Regions from separate parts of the Streptomyces sp. BBFR102 genome, predicted to be linked through region 2. Evidence: riboswitches for the same ligand, from Rfam matches in the RefSeq annotation. Region 2 holds a riboswitch; each other region holds the start of a gene.
What was found. Region 2 has a riboswitch for cobalamin ahead of ACSLIC_RS04340 (cobalamin biosynthesis protein). Riboswitches for the same ligand answer to the same signal wherever they lie in the genome.

Region 1: linked by a shared signal. The riboswitch ahead of ACSLIC_RS22580 (ABC transporter substrate-binding protein) and the one ahead of ACSLIC_RS04340 (cobalamin biosynthesis protein) in region 2 are both predicted to bind cobalamin.
Region 3: linked by a shared signal. The riboswitch ahead of ACSLIC_RS18710 (ribonucleoside-diphosphate reductase subunit alpha) and the one ahead of ACSLIC_RS04340 (cobalamin biosynthesis protein) in region 2 are both predicted to bind cobalamin.

The regions. Positions count from the first base shown of each region.
Region 1 covers NZ_CP195757.1:5,108,375-5,112,646, reverse strand. The annotation lists gene ACSLIC_RS22585 (MMPL family transporter) at 1-868, shown strand, start outside; cobalamin riboswitch at 935-1,125, shown strand; gene ACSLIC_RS22580 (ABC transporter substrate-binding protein) at 1,186-2,235, shown strand; gene ACSLIC_RS22575 (FecCD family ABC transporter permease) at 2,232-3,290, shown strand; gene ACSLIC_RS22570 (ABC transporter ATP-binding protein) at 3,287-4,090, shown strand; gene ACSLIC_RS22565 (PP2C family protein-serine/threonine phosphatase) at 4,236-4,272, shown strand, end outside.
Region 2 covers NZ_CP195757.1:941,437-945,708, forward strand. The annotation lists gene ACSLIC_RS04330 (anion permease) at 1-1,263, shown strand, start outside; gene ACSLIC_RS04335 (hypothetical protein) at 1,295-1,516, shown strand; cobalamin riboswitch at 1,676-1,801, shown strand; gene ACSLIC_RS04340 (cobalamin biosynthesis protein) at 1,928-2,914, shown strand; gene ACSLIC_RS04345 (cobyric acid synthase) at 2,911-4,272, shown strand, end outside.
Region 3 covers NZ_CP195757.1:4,177,584-4,181,855, reverse strand. The annotation lists gene ACSLIC_RS18720 (carbon starvation CstA family protein) at 1-1,261, shown strand, start outside; gene ACSLIC_RS18715 (YbdD/YjiX family protein) at 1,258-1,500, shown strand; cobalamin riboswitch at 1,855-1,977, shown strand; gene ACSLIC_RS18710 (ribonucleoside-diphosphate reductase subunit alpha) at 2,116-4,272, shown strand, end outside.

The DNA of each region.
Region 1 (4,272 bases), 4.2 Mb from region 2:
GGCCGTCGTCATCGCCGACGCCGGCCGGGCCGACGAGGTGGTCGCGGCGGCCGAGAAGACCGCGGGCGTCGCCTCGGTCGCGCCGGTCACCGAGTCGGGGCGGCCGGGCGGCGGCGAACCGCGGGTCGTGGACGGACGGGTGCGGATCGACGCCACGCTCCAGGACGGCGCCGACAGCGACGCCGCCAAGGAGACCGTGGCCCGGCTGCGGACCGCCGTGCACGCGGTCGACGGCGCCGACGCCCGGGTCGGCGGCTACACCGCGCAGCAGTACGACACCCAGCGCACCGCCGAGGCCGACCGGAACCTGATCATGCCGGTGGTGCTGGCGATCATCCTCGTCATCCTGATCGCGCTGCTCCGCTCGCTGGTGACGCCGCTGCTGCTGGTGCTCACCGTGGCGCTGAACTTCGCCGCCACCCTCGGCATCTCCGCGCTGGTCTTCACCCACGTCTTCGGCTTCTCCGGGACCGACGCCTCCGTCCCGCTCTACGGCTTCGTCTTCCTGGTGGCCCTCGGCGTCGACTACAACATCTTCCTGATGTCCCGGGTCCGCGAGGAGACCGCGCTGCACGGCACCCGGGAGGGCGTCCGGCGCGGCCTGACCACCACCGGCGGCGTCATCACCTCGGCCGGCGTGGTCCTGGCGGCGACCTTCGCGGCGCTCGGCGTGATCCCGCTGGCCTTCCTCGCCCAGATCGCCTTCATCGTCGCCTGCGGCGTGCTGCTCGACACCCTGGTGGTCCGCTCCCTGCTGGTGCCCGCCCTGGTCCGCGACATCGGCCCCGCCTCCTGGTGGCCGGGGGCGCTCAGCCGCCGGGCCGAGCCCGCGAAGGAGGCCGCGAGCGAGCCCCGCATGACTGCATGACCGCATGACCGCAGGCCGTACGCATACCACGGACCTCCCCCGCCCCCGGGCGCGGGAGGTCCGCTGTGCTAGCTTTCGCACGCCAGTCGTACCCACGCATCTCGATGCGAACGGGTCAGGGAATCCGGTGCGAATCCGGAACTGACGCGCAGCGGTGAGGGTGACGGGCGGCGCAGTACGCCACTGGGGCATCCCCGGGAAGGCGCGCCGTCCGGACGACCCCGAGTCCGAAGACCTGCTGGCCCCCCGCCCGTACGGGCGGGGTTCCTGTACGCCAGGCTCCGCGACCGAGCCTCGACACCGAAAGCAGCGCCCCCGTGCCCGTTGCGCCCTTCCGCCGGACCTCCCTCGCCGCCTCCTGCACCGTCCTCGGCCTGTTGCTCACCGCCTGCGGAGGAGGTGACGTCGAGTCGGCCGGTGCGAAGGGGGCCGGGGCGACGACGCTGGAGAACTGCGGCCGCGCCGTGCGTGTCGAGCAGCCGCCGCGGCGCGCCGTCTCGCTCAACCAGGACTCCACCGAGATCCTCCTCTCGCTCGGCCTCGCCGGCCGGATGGCGGGCACCGCCACCTGGACCGACCCGGTCCTGCCCCACCTGGTGAAGGAGAACGCCGAGGTCGAGCGGCTCGCCGACAACAACCCCTCCTTCGAGAGGGTCCTCGACGAAGAACCGGACTTCGTCACCGCCTCCTTCGAGTCGACCCTCGGCAAGGGCGGCGTCGCCACCCGCGAGGCGTTCGAGGACCTCGGCGTGGGCACGTACGTCTCGCCGGCCGACTGTGCCAAGTCCGACACCGGCGACGGCGACGGCTCGCGGGACAAGCCGCTCACCATGGCGGACATCCACGGCGAGATCACCGACCTGGCGAAGGTCTTCGGCGTCGAGGAGCGCGGGGAGAAGCTCGTCGCCGACCTCACCCGGCGGGCCGCGGAGGCCGCCGCCGGACTCGGCACCAGGAAGGCGCCCGAGGACGAACGCCCCACGCTGCTCTACTGGTTCGCCAACTCCGAGGCGCCGTACATGGCCGGCTGCTGCGGCGCGCCCGGCATCATCACCGAGGCCGTCGGGGCGAAGAACGTCTTCGACGACACCGAGGACGAGTGGCCGCAGATCAACTGGGAGGCGGTCGCCGACCGCGACCCCGACGTCCTGGTCATCGGCGACCTGACCCGCAAGTCGCAGACGGCGGAGAGCGCCGCGGAGAAGATCGCGTTCCTGGAGTCCGGCCCCGCCACCCGCGCCATGACGGCGGTGAAGGAGAAGCGGTACGTGCTGCTGAGCGGTGCCGCGATGAACCCCTCGATCCGCACCGTCGACGGGATCGAGGAAGTCGCCGCCAAGCTGCGTGAGTTCGGGCTCGCCAAGTGACCGCCACCGCCGCGCGGCCCGCTGCGAGGGACGGGCGGACGCGGCGACCGGGGGCGTGGACGCTCAGCCTCCTCGCCCTGGCCCTGCTGCTGGCCTCCGTCTCGGTCGCCATCACCATCGGCCCGGCCCACGTCTTGGTCCCCGACGTGTGGGCCGTGGTCCTCTCCCGCCTCGGCGGCGGCGAGAGCGGGCTGACCCCCGTCCGTGAGGGCATCGTCTGGGAACTGCGGCTGCCGCGTACCGTGCTGGCGGCCGTCTGCGGGGCAGGGCTCGCGGTCTGCGGTGTGGTCATGCAGTCGCTGCTGCGCAACCCGCTGGCCGACCCGTTCGTCCTCGGTGTCTCCTCCGGGGCCTCGACCGGCGCGGTCGCCGTGGTGGTCCTGGGCCTGGGCGGCGGCGCGCTCTCGGTCTCCACCGGTGCCTTCGTCGGCGCCCTGGTCTCCTTCGGGCTGGTGCTGCTGCTCAGCCACAGCCTGGGCGGCACCACCGACCGGGTGGTGCTCTCGGGCGTCGCGGGCATGCAGCTCTTCTCGGCGCTCACCTCGTTCGTCGTGATGTTCGCCGCCGACGCCGAACAGACCCGGGGCATCCTCTTCTGGCTGCTCGGCAGCCTCTCCGGTGCCACCTGGACCGACGTGTGGGCGTGCCTGGCGGTGCTGATGGCGGCCCTGGTGGTGTGCGGGGCACGAGCCGTCCAGCTCGACGCCTTCGCCTTCGGTACGGAGAGCGCCGCCGCGCTCGGTGTCCAGGTGGCGCGCACCCGGCTGATCCTGCTGAGCGTCACCGCGCTGCTCACCGCCGCGCTGGTCAGCGCGGCCGGGGCGATCGGTTTCGTCGGCCTGGTGCTGCCGCACGCGGCCCGCGCCCTGGCCGGCACCCTGCACGGGCGGCTGCTGCCAGTGGCGGCGCTGAGCGGCGCGGTCTTCCTGGTCTGGGTGGACACCCTGGCCAGGACCGTGCTGGCGCCGCAGGAGATTCCGGTCGGCGTGGTGACCTCGCTGATCGGCGTGCCCGCCTTCGTCCTCATCATGTACCGCACCCGGAGGCCCTCATGACCGGTCACGAGGCCTCTCCGGACGACCGGCCGGTGCTGCGGGCCGAGCGGGTCTCGCGGTCGGCGGGCGGGCGGCTCATCCTGGACGGCGTGGACCTGGAGGCGCGCGCCGGCAGCACGGTGGGGCTCATCGGGCCCAACGGCTCCGGCAAGTCGACGCTGCTGCGGCTGCTGGCCGGTCTGCTCGCGGCCTCCGGCGGCACCGTCACCGTGGACGGCTCCACCCCCGACGGACTGGGCCGCCGCGAGACGGCCCGGCGGCTCGCCGTGGTCGGGCAGCATGCGGCAACCGACACCGACCTGACCGTCCGCGACGTGGTCGGACTCGGGCGCGTACCGCACCGCAGGACGTGGGCGGCGCCGGGGCCGGCCGACCAGGAGGCGGTGCGCGCGGCGCTGGAGCGGACCGGGCTGACGCCGTTCGCCGACCGGCTCTGGCACACGCTCTCCGGCGGGGAGCGGCAGCGGGCCCAGATCGCCCGGGCGCTGGCGCAGGAGCCGCGTCATCTGCTGCTGGACGAACCCACCAACCACCTGGACGTGCGGCATCAGCTGGAGCTGATGTCGCTGGTGGCGGGGTTGCCCGTGACCTGTGTGGTGGCGTTGCACGACCTCAATCTCGCGGCGATGTTCTGCGACGAGGTCGTGGTGTTGCGCGCGGGGCGCACGGTGGCCTCGGGGGCGCCCGGGGCGGTGCTCCGCGAGGGGTTGATCGAGGAGGTGTACGGGGTGCGGGCCCGGGTCGTGGCCGACGGCGGGGGGACGTTCGTCCGCTTCCTGGCGCCGAGGGCGCGCCACTGACCGGCCTCGGGCGCCGGGCCCGGAGCGGTGCCCGGGGAATCGAAGAGGGTACGGGCGGGTAGGCGTGTCTGCCGGGTCCGGCCGGTGGGGGCGTGTCAACTCTCGGGAGGAGAGCTGCACGCCGTTCGACAGGAAGGACCCCGCCATGGACAGGATCGGACAGCGCTGGCCCGCGTATTCGG
Region 2 (4,272 bases):
GACTTCACGAACGGTTTCCACGACACAGCCAACGCGATGGCCACCACCATCTCGACCGGCGCGATGAGGCCCAAGGCGGCGGTGGCGATGTCCGCCGTCCTCAACCTCGTCGGCGCGTTCCTCTCCGTGGAGGTCGCCAAGACGATCTCCGGCGGACTCATCAACGAGGACGGCCTGAAGACGGAAGTCATCTTCGCCGCCCTCGTAGGCGCCATTCTGTGGAATCTTCTGACCTGGCTCGTCGGTCTGCCGTCGAGCTCCTCGCACGCGCTCTTCGGCGGACTCATCGGCGCCGCGGTGATGTCGGCGGGGTGGTCCTCCGTCAACGGCGGCACCGTGGTCACCAAGGTGCTGCTGCCCGCGCTCGCCGCGCCGATCGTCGCCGGCCTCGCCGCGATGCTCGCCACCCGCCTCACCTTCCGGATCAACCGGAACGTGGACGAGAAGTCCACCGCCAAGGGCTACCGCGCCGGGCAGATCGCCTCGGCCGGCCTGGTCTCGCTGGCGCACGGCACCAACGACGCCCAGAAGACGATGGGTGTCATCACCCTCGCCCTGGTCACCGGCGGTGTCCTCGCGCCCGGCTCCAACCCCCCGCTGTGGGTCATCGTCTCCGCCGGAATCGCCATCGCGCTCGGTACCTACCTGGGCGGCTGGCGCATCATCCGGACCATGGGCAAGGGCCTCACCGACCTCACGCCGCCGCAGGGCTTCGCCGCCCAGACCAGCGCCGCGACGGTCATCCTGGCCTCCTCCCACCTGGGCTTCTCCCTCTCCACCACCCAGTCGTGCTCCGGCGCGGTGATGGGCGCGGGCCTCGGCCGCAAGGGCGGCGTGGTCCGCTGGTCGACCGCCACCCGGATGTTCGTCGCCTGGGGCCTGACCCTGCCGGCCGCCGCCCTGGTCGGCGCGGCCGCCGAACTCCTCACCAAGCAGGGCGACTGGGGCGTCGCCGCCACCACGGTCCTCCTGGTCGGCGGGTCCTTCGCGATCTGGCTCCGCTCGCGCCGCTCCCCCGTCACCCACGACAACGTCAACGACGTCGAGCCGGTCCAGGACGGGCCGTCGGGCGTCGTCACCCAGGCCATGGCCTCCGTCGCCCCGCCGCCCACCGGCGCGGCCGCCGCCTCCGACGAGGCGGGTGCCCGGCCGCTGGGCGGCCAGGACGGCGGCGCACCGGCGGGCGGCTCCCCGCTCGCCTCGATCCCGGCCCAGCCGGGCTCCGCCACCGCCGAACCGGCTGCCCGGCCGGCCAAGGTCTGACCCGGCCCCGCGTACGTAAGGACACCTCACCATGCACATCGACTGGGCAGCCCTCGGCTCCGTCTTCGGCGTGAGCCTCGTGGTCACCGTCGCACTCGTCGGCTTCTTCACCCTCGGCATCGTGGGGCTCTCCAAGGGCGCCACCAGCACGCGGGACGGCGGGTCGGGGACCGCGGCGAAGGCCGGCGGCTACCTCTGCTTCGCGCTCTGCGCGGCGGCGGTCGCCTACGGGATCTCCATCATCGTGACCTGAGGGCCATCCCCCGCCAGGGAAGGGCGGGCCGGACGTACACCGTCCGGCCCGCCCTTCGCCGTACCCGGCTCCACACGCTCTTCGTCGCAGGTCAACGGCGAGTTGACGGGCGTTCCGGGGCCGTGGTGGACTGCTGGGGCCAAAACACGGAGGCAGCAGAGGAAGCCGGTGCGAATCCGGCGCGGTCCCGCCACTGTCACCGGGGAGCGGCATCTCCGCACGAGCGCCACGGTCCGCGAGGACGGGAAGGCCAGGGGGTGCCGCCGATCCGGAAGCCAGGAGACTCTCGCCCCCGGTCACGTCGAACCAGGGCGCGGACCCTGAGTGAGGACACACCGCCATGCGTGGCTGCCCGTCGCCGCCCCCTCCCCCGCTCCCCCGGTACGCCGAGCGCCGAACCGGCTGAGCCCCGTGGACCGGGCCGACCGCGTCTTCGCGTACGGCGCCACCGCCGGGCTGCTGGCCGACACCCTCTTCGCCGACCCCCGCCGGGGCCACCCCGTGGCCCTCTTCGGCCGGGCCGCCTCGGCGGTGGAGCGGCGCCTGTGGCACGACCACCGGGGCTGGGGCGCGCTGCACACCGCCCTGTGCGCCGGCGGCGCCACCGCCTGCGCCGCGCTGGCCGCCCGCGCGGTACGCCCTCACCCCCGCGCGGCCGTCGTCCTGACCGCCGCCGCGACCTGGGCGGTGCTCGGCGGGACCTCGCTGGTGCGCGAGGCGCGGGCGATCGGCGCCGCCCTGGAGGCCGGTGACGTGGCCGAGGCCCGGCGGCTGCTGCCCCGGCTCTGCGGGCGTGACCCCCAGGCGCTGGACGCCGGGGCGCTGGCCCGGGCCGTGGTGGAGTCGGTCGCCGAGAACACCTCGGACGCGGTGGTCGGCGCCCTGGTGTGGGGCGCGTTGGCGGGTGTGCCCGGCCTGGTCGGCTTCCGCGCCGTCAACACGCTGGACGCGATGGTCGGCCACAAGTCGCCCCGGCTGCGCCGGTTCGGCTGGGCCTCGGCGCGGCTCGACGACGCCGTCGGCCACCCGGGCGCCCGGCTGACGGCGGCCCTTGCCGTCCTCGCCGGGCCCGACCCGCGCGGCGCCGTGCGGGCCTGGCGCACCGACGCGCACCGCCACCCGAGCCCCAACGCGGGCCCGGTCGAGGCGGCGTTCGCCGGGGCGCTCGGCGTGCGGCTCGGCGGCACCCTCGCGTACGGCGGGCGGACCGAGCACCGGCCGGTACTGGGCGGGACGGGCCGCGCGGTGCGGCCCGGTGACATCGAGCGGGCCGCCCGGCTCTCCCGGCGGGTCGGCGCGCTGGCACTGGTGGCGGGGGCGGGTGCGCGGCTGGCCGCCGGAGCGATACGCGGGCGCGCACGGCGCGCGGCGACGGGAAAGGGACGGGCAGGGGCATGAGCGGCGGGCTGCTGATCGCGGGGACCACCTCGGACGCCGGGAAGAGCGTGCTGACGGCCGGCATCTGCCGGTGGCTGGCGCGGCGCGGGGTGAAGGTGGCGCCGTTCAAGGGGCAGAACATGTCCCTGAACTCCTTCGTCACACGGGAGGGCGCGGAGATCGGCCGGGCCCAGGCGATGCAGGCGCAGGCGGCCCGGGTGGAGCCGACGGCGCTGATGAACCCGGTGCTGCTCAAGCCCGGCGGCGACCGCTCCAGCCAGGTGGTGCTGCTCGGCAAGCCGGTCGGGGAGCTGAGCGCCCAGGGCTTCTTCGGCTCGGCACGCCCCGGGGAACCGGGCCGGGCGGTGTCGGGCGGCCGGCGGGAAGCGCTGCTGGAGCCGGTCCTGGACTGCCTGGCCCGGCTGCGGGCCACCCACGACGTGGTGGTCTGCGAGGGCGCGGGCAGCCCCGCCGAGATCAACCTGCGCCGTACCGACATCGTCAACATGGGCGTGGCCCGGGCGGCGGGACTGCCGGTGCTGGTGGTCGGCGACATCGACCGCGGCGGCGTCTTCGCCTCGTTCTTCGGCACCACGGCGCTGCTGGCCCCCGAGGACCAGGCGCTGGTCGCCGGGTACGTCGTCAACAAGTTCCGGGGGGACGTCGCCCTCCTGCGGCCCGGCGTCGAGATGCTGCGCTCCCTCACCGGACGGCACACCTACGGCGTCCTGCCGTACGTCGGCGGACTGGGCATCGACGAGGAGGACGGGCTGCGGTCCTCGCTGCGCGGGGCGGTCCGTGAGCCGGTGGTGGCGCCGCCGGTCGGCGAGGACGTACTGCGGGTCGCGGTCTGCGCGGTGCCGCTGATGTCGAACTTCACCGACGTGGACGCGCTGGCCGCCGAACCGGGCGTGGTGGTGCGGTTCGTGGACCGGGCCGAGGAGCTGGCCGACGCCGACCTGGTGGTCGTCCCCGGTACCCGGGGCACGGTCCGCGCGCTGGCCTGGCTGCGCGAGCGGGGTCTCGCGGACGCGCTGCTGCGGCGGGCCGCCGAGGGGCGTCCGGTGCTCGGCGTCTGCGGCGGCTACCAACTGCTCGGCGAACGGATCGAGGACGAGGTGGAGTCCCGGGCGGGCACCGTGGCCGGGCTCGGCGTGCTGCCGGTCCGGGTGCGGTTCGCGGCGGAGAAGACGCTGGCCAGGCCGAGCGGTTCGGCGCTGGGCGAGCCCGCCGAGGGGTACGAGATCCATCACGGCGTCGCCGAGGTGCTGGGCGGCGAGCCGGTCTTCACCGACGCCGGCGGGCGCGCTCTGGACGGCTGCCGGGTCGGCCCGGTGTGGGGCACCCACTGGCACGGCTCGCTGGAGAGCGACGGTTAC
Region 3 (4,272 bases), 3.2 Mb from region 2:
CACCTCCTTCGCGACCAGCGGCGCGGGCCCGGTCTTCTCCGGCTCGCTCTTCCCGTTCGTCTTCATCACCATCGCCTGTGGCGCGCTCTCCGGCTTCCACTCCCTGGTCTCCTCGGGCACCACCCCGAAGATGGTCCAGAAGGAGACCCAGATCCGGATGATCGGGTACGGCGCGATGCTCACCGAGTCGTTCGTCGCCATCATGGCGATGATCGCCGCCTGCATCATCGACCCGGGCCTCTACTTCGCGATCAACTCCCCGGCCGGTGTGCTCGGTGACACGGTCAACAGCGCGTCGGAGGCGATCGCCAACCTCGGCTTCACCATCAGCCCGGACCAACTGGCCCAGGCGGCCAAGGACGTCGAGGAGCAGTCCCTGCTGTCGCGGACCGGCGGCGCCCCGACCTTCGCCTTCGGTATGGCGGAGATCTTCGCGGCCGCCCTCGGCGGCGCCGGGATGAAGGCGTTCTGGTACCACTTCGCGATCATGTTCGAGGCGCTCTTCATCCTCACCACCGTCGACGCCGGTACGCGGGTCGGCCGCTTCATGCTCCAGGACACCCTGGGCAACGTCTGGAAGCCGATGCGCCGCGTCAGCTGGTGGCCGGGCGTCTGGCTGACCTCGGCGATCGTGGTCGGCTGTTGGGGCTACTTCCTCTGGGTCGGTGTCCACGACCCGCTGGGCGGCATCAACCAGCTCTTCCCGCTCTTCGGTATCGCCAACCAGCTGCTGGCCGCCGTCGCGCTGGCCGTCTGCACCACGCTGCTGATCAAGTCCGGCCGCCTCAAGTGGGCCTGGGTGACGGGTATCCCGCTCGCCTGGGACGTGGCGGTCACGCTCACCGCGAGCTGGCAGAAGGTCTTCTCGGACGACCCGACCATCGGCTTCTTCGCGCAGCGCGCCAAGTACCAGGACGGCATCGACGCGGGCGAGGTGCTGGCCCCGGCCAAGTCGATGAGCGACATGCACACCGTGGTGACCAACTCCACCGTGGACGGCGTCCTGTCGATCGTCTTCGCGCTGCTGATCGTCATCGTCCTGGTCGACGCGGGCCGGGTCAGCTACCAGGCGATCCGCAGGCCCGAGTCGGTCAAGCTGGCCGAGGCACCGTTCGAGCAGTCGAAGATCGTCGCGCCGGCCGGGATGTTCCCGACCGCCGAGGAGAAGGCCGAACTGGCCCTCGTCGGCGCCGCAGCCCCGCTCCCCGACTCCGCCGGTGACGGCGGCGTCCCCGCGAAGCAGGGCGGCGACAAGGCATGAGCGGCGAGGCGGCCCGCCACCCCGGACGCCTCGGCGTGCTGGCCCACCGCGTGCGCGCCGGTGCGCGCTGGATCGGCTGGTACGTCCGGGAGGTGTCGGGCGAGACCGCGTACGAGAAGTACGCCGCGCACGTGCGGCGCCACGACCCGGACGCCGAGGTGATGACCCGCAGGCAGTTCGAACGCAGTCGCATGGACGCCCGCGAGGCGGACCCGCGCGACGGATTCCGCTGCTGCTGACCGCCCGGCGAGGCCGCCGATCCCCCGAGGGGGTCGGCGGCCTCGCCGTTTCCCGGACCGGGCGGTGCCCCTGGCGGCTCGCGTGCCGATCCGGGCGCGTACGCTCTCCGAGGTCGCCGCACCCCTTCGCGCGCCCCCCGTGAAACCCCGCCGGCCTGCGCACCGGGGCATCTCCCCGAGGCGTCGACAGCCCCTCGGGGACGGGCTCCGAAGCCGTTCCCGCAGAGATCCGGGCCCGGTCCGAGGGCGTCCACGAGGGGTTCGGGCATCCCGTGCGGGCGGGGTCGAATGACCCACCTCACAGCACACCTGACACAAGATATGGGGCCGCTTCGCGAGCGCGGCACAAGATGTATGCTCATGCTCGCTGTCGCCGCAGGGGAATCCGGTGGAAGTCCGGAACTGTCCCGCAACGGTGTGTTGGTGCGCTTTCGCGTACCCGCGAGTCCGAGGACCTGCCGGCAGCGCACCCGGCCGTCCGGTCCGGGTGCCGATGTCGTCCGGGCCTCGTGGAATGGGTTCGCGGACACGTGCGGACCCGTGTGCCCTGAGCCCGGCCTCCCGCCCGTACCCGCCGCCCTCCGCGAGGCTCCGAGCCGAGCGAGGGAGAGCTTCATGACCATCGCGCCAGCCGATCCGTCCACGGCCGAGGTGCGGGCCGAGGAGATCCAGGGCCCCGGGGGCGCGCTGCTGCGTACCCTCACCGACCTCACCGCGGATCTCCCCGACACCGACCCCGGCCGGGTGGCCGCCGCCGCGCTCCGGGGCCGCAACGCCGCCTCGGACGAGGCCGAGCTGCGCTCGCTCGCGACGGAGGCCGCCGCCGGTCTGATCTCCGAGGACCCCGCCTACTCCCGGCTCGCCGCCCGCCTGCTGACCCTCACCATCGCCGAGGAGGCCGCGGGCCAGGGCGTCACCACCTTCACCGGGTCGGTGGCCACCGGGCATCGCGAGGGCCTGATCGCGGACCGCACCGCCGCGTTCGTGGCCGCGCACGCCGAGCGGCTCGACGCGCTGATCGACCAGGCGGCCGACGACCGGTTCGGCTACTTCGGCCTGCGCACCGTGCACAGCCGCTACCTGCTGCGCCACCCGCACACCCGCCAGGTCATCGAGACGCCCCAGCACTTCATGCTCCGCGTCGCCTGCGGCCTCGCCGAGGACGACTCGGTCCGGGCGGTCGAGGAGGTCGCCTCGCTCTACCGGCTGATGAGCGCCCTGTCCTACCTGCCCTCCTCCCCCACCCTCTTCAACTCCGGCACCCGGCACCCGCAGATGTCCTCCTGCTACCTGCTGGACTCCCCCAAGGACGAGCTGGAGTCGATCTACGACCGCTACCACCAGGTCGCCCGGCTCTCCAAGCACGCGGGCGGCATCGGTCTCGCCTACTCCCGCATCCGCGCCCGGGGTTCGCTGATCCGGGGCACCAACGGGCACTCCAACGGCATCGTGCCGTTCCTCAACACGCTCGACGCCTCGGTGGCCGCCGTCAACCAGGGCGGCCGGCGCAAGGGCGCGGCCGCGGTCTACCTGGAGACCTGGCACGCCGACGTCGAGGAGTTCCTGGAGCTGCGGGACAACACCGGCGAAGACGCCCGGCGCACCCACAACCTCAACCTGGCGCACTGGATTCCGGACGAGTTCATGCGCCGGGTCGACGCCGACGCCCACTGGTCGCTCTTCTCCCCCTCGGACGTCCCCGAGCTGACCGACCTGTGGGGAGACGCCTTCGACGCGGCCTACCGCGCGGCCGAGGCGGCGGGTCTGGCCAAGCGGACCATCCCGGCGCGTGAGCTGTACGGCCGGATGATGCGCACCCTCGCCCAGACCGGCAACGGCTGGATGACCTTCAAGGACGCCTCCAACCGCACCGCCAACCAGACGGCGCTGCCGGGCCACACCGTGCACTCCTCGAACCTGTGCACGGAGATCCTGGAGGTCACCGACGACGGCGAGACGGCCGTCTGCAACCTCGGCTCGGTCAACCTCGGGGCCTTCGTCACCGACGGCGCCGTCGACTGGGAACGGCTGGACGAGGCGGTGCGCACCGCGGTGGTCTTCCTGGACCGCGTGGTCGACATCAACTTCTACCCGACCGAGCAGGCCGAGCGCTCCAACTCCCGCTGGCGGCCGGTGGGCCTGGGTGCGATGGGCCTCCAGGACGTCTTCTTCCAGCTCCGGCTCCCCTTCGACTCCGCCGAGGCCCGGCAGCTCTCCACGCGGATCGCCGAGCGCATCATGCTCACCGCGTACGAGACCTCCTGCGACCTCGCCGAGAAGAACGGGCCGCTGCCCCACTGGGACCGCACCCGCACCGCGCGGGGCGTGCTCCACCCGGACCACTACGACACCGAGCTGACGTGGCCCGAGCGGTGGGAGGCGCTGCGCGCCCGGGTAGCGAAGAGCGGTATGCGCAACGCGCTGCTCCTGGCCATCGCCCCGACGGCCACCATCGCCTCGATCGCGGGCGTCTACGAGTGCATCGAGCCGCAGGTCTCCAACCTCTTCAAGCGCGAGACGCTCAGCGGGGAGTTCCTCCAGGTCAACTCGTACCTGGTCCAGGACCTGAAGCGGCTCGGCGTCTGGGACGCGCGCACCCGTGAGGCGCTGCGCGAGGCGAGCGGCTCGGTGCAGGGCTTCGCGTGGGTCCCCGAGGAGTTGCGGGCGCTGTACCGCACCGCCTGGGAGCTGCCGCAGCGCGGCCTGATCGACATGGCGGCGGCCCGGACCCCGTTCCTGGACCAGAGCCAGTCGCTCAACCTGTTCATGGAG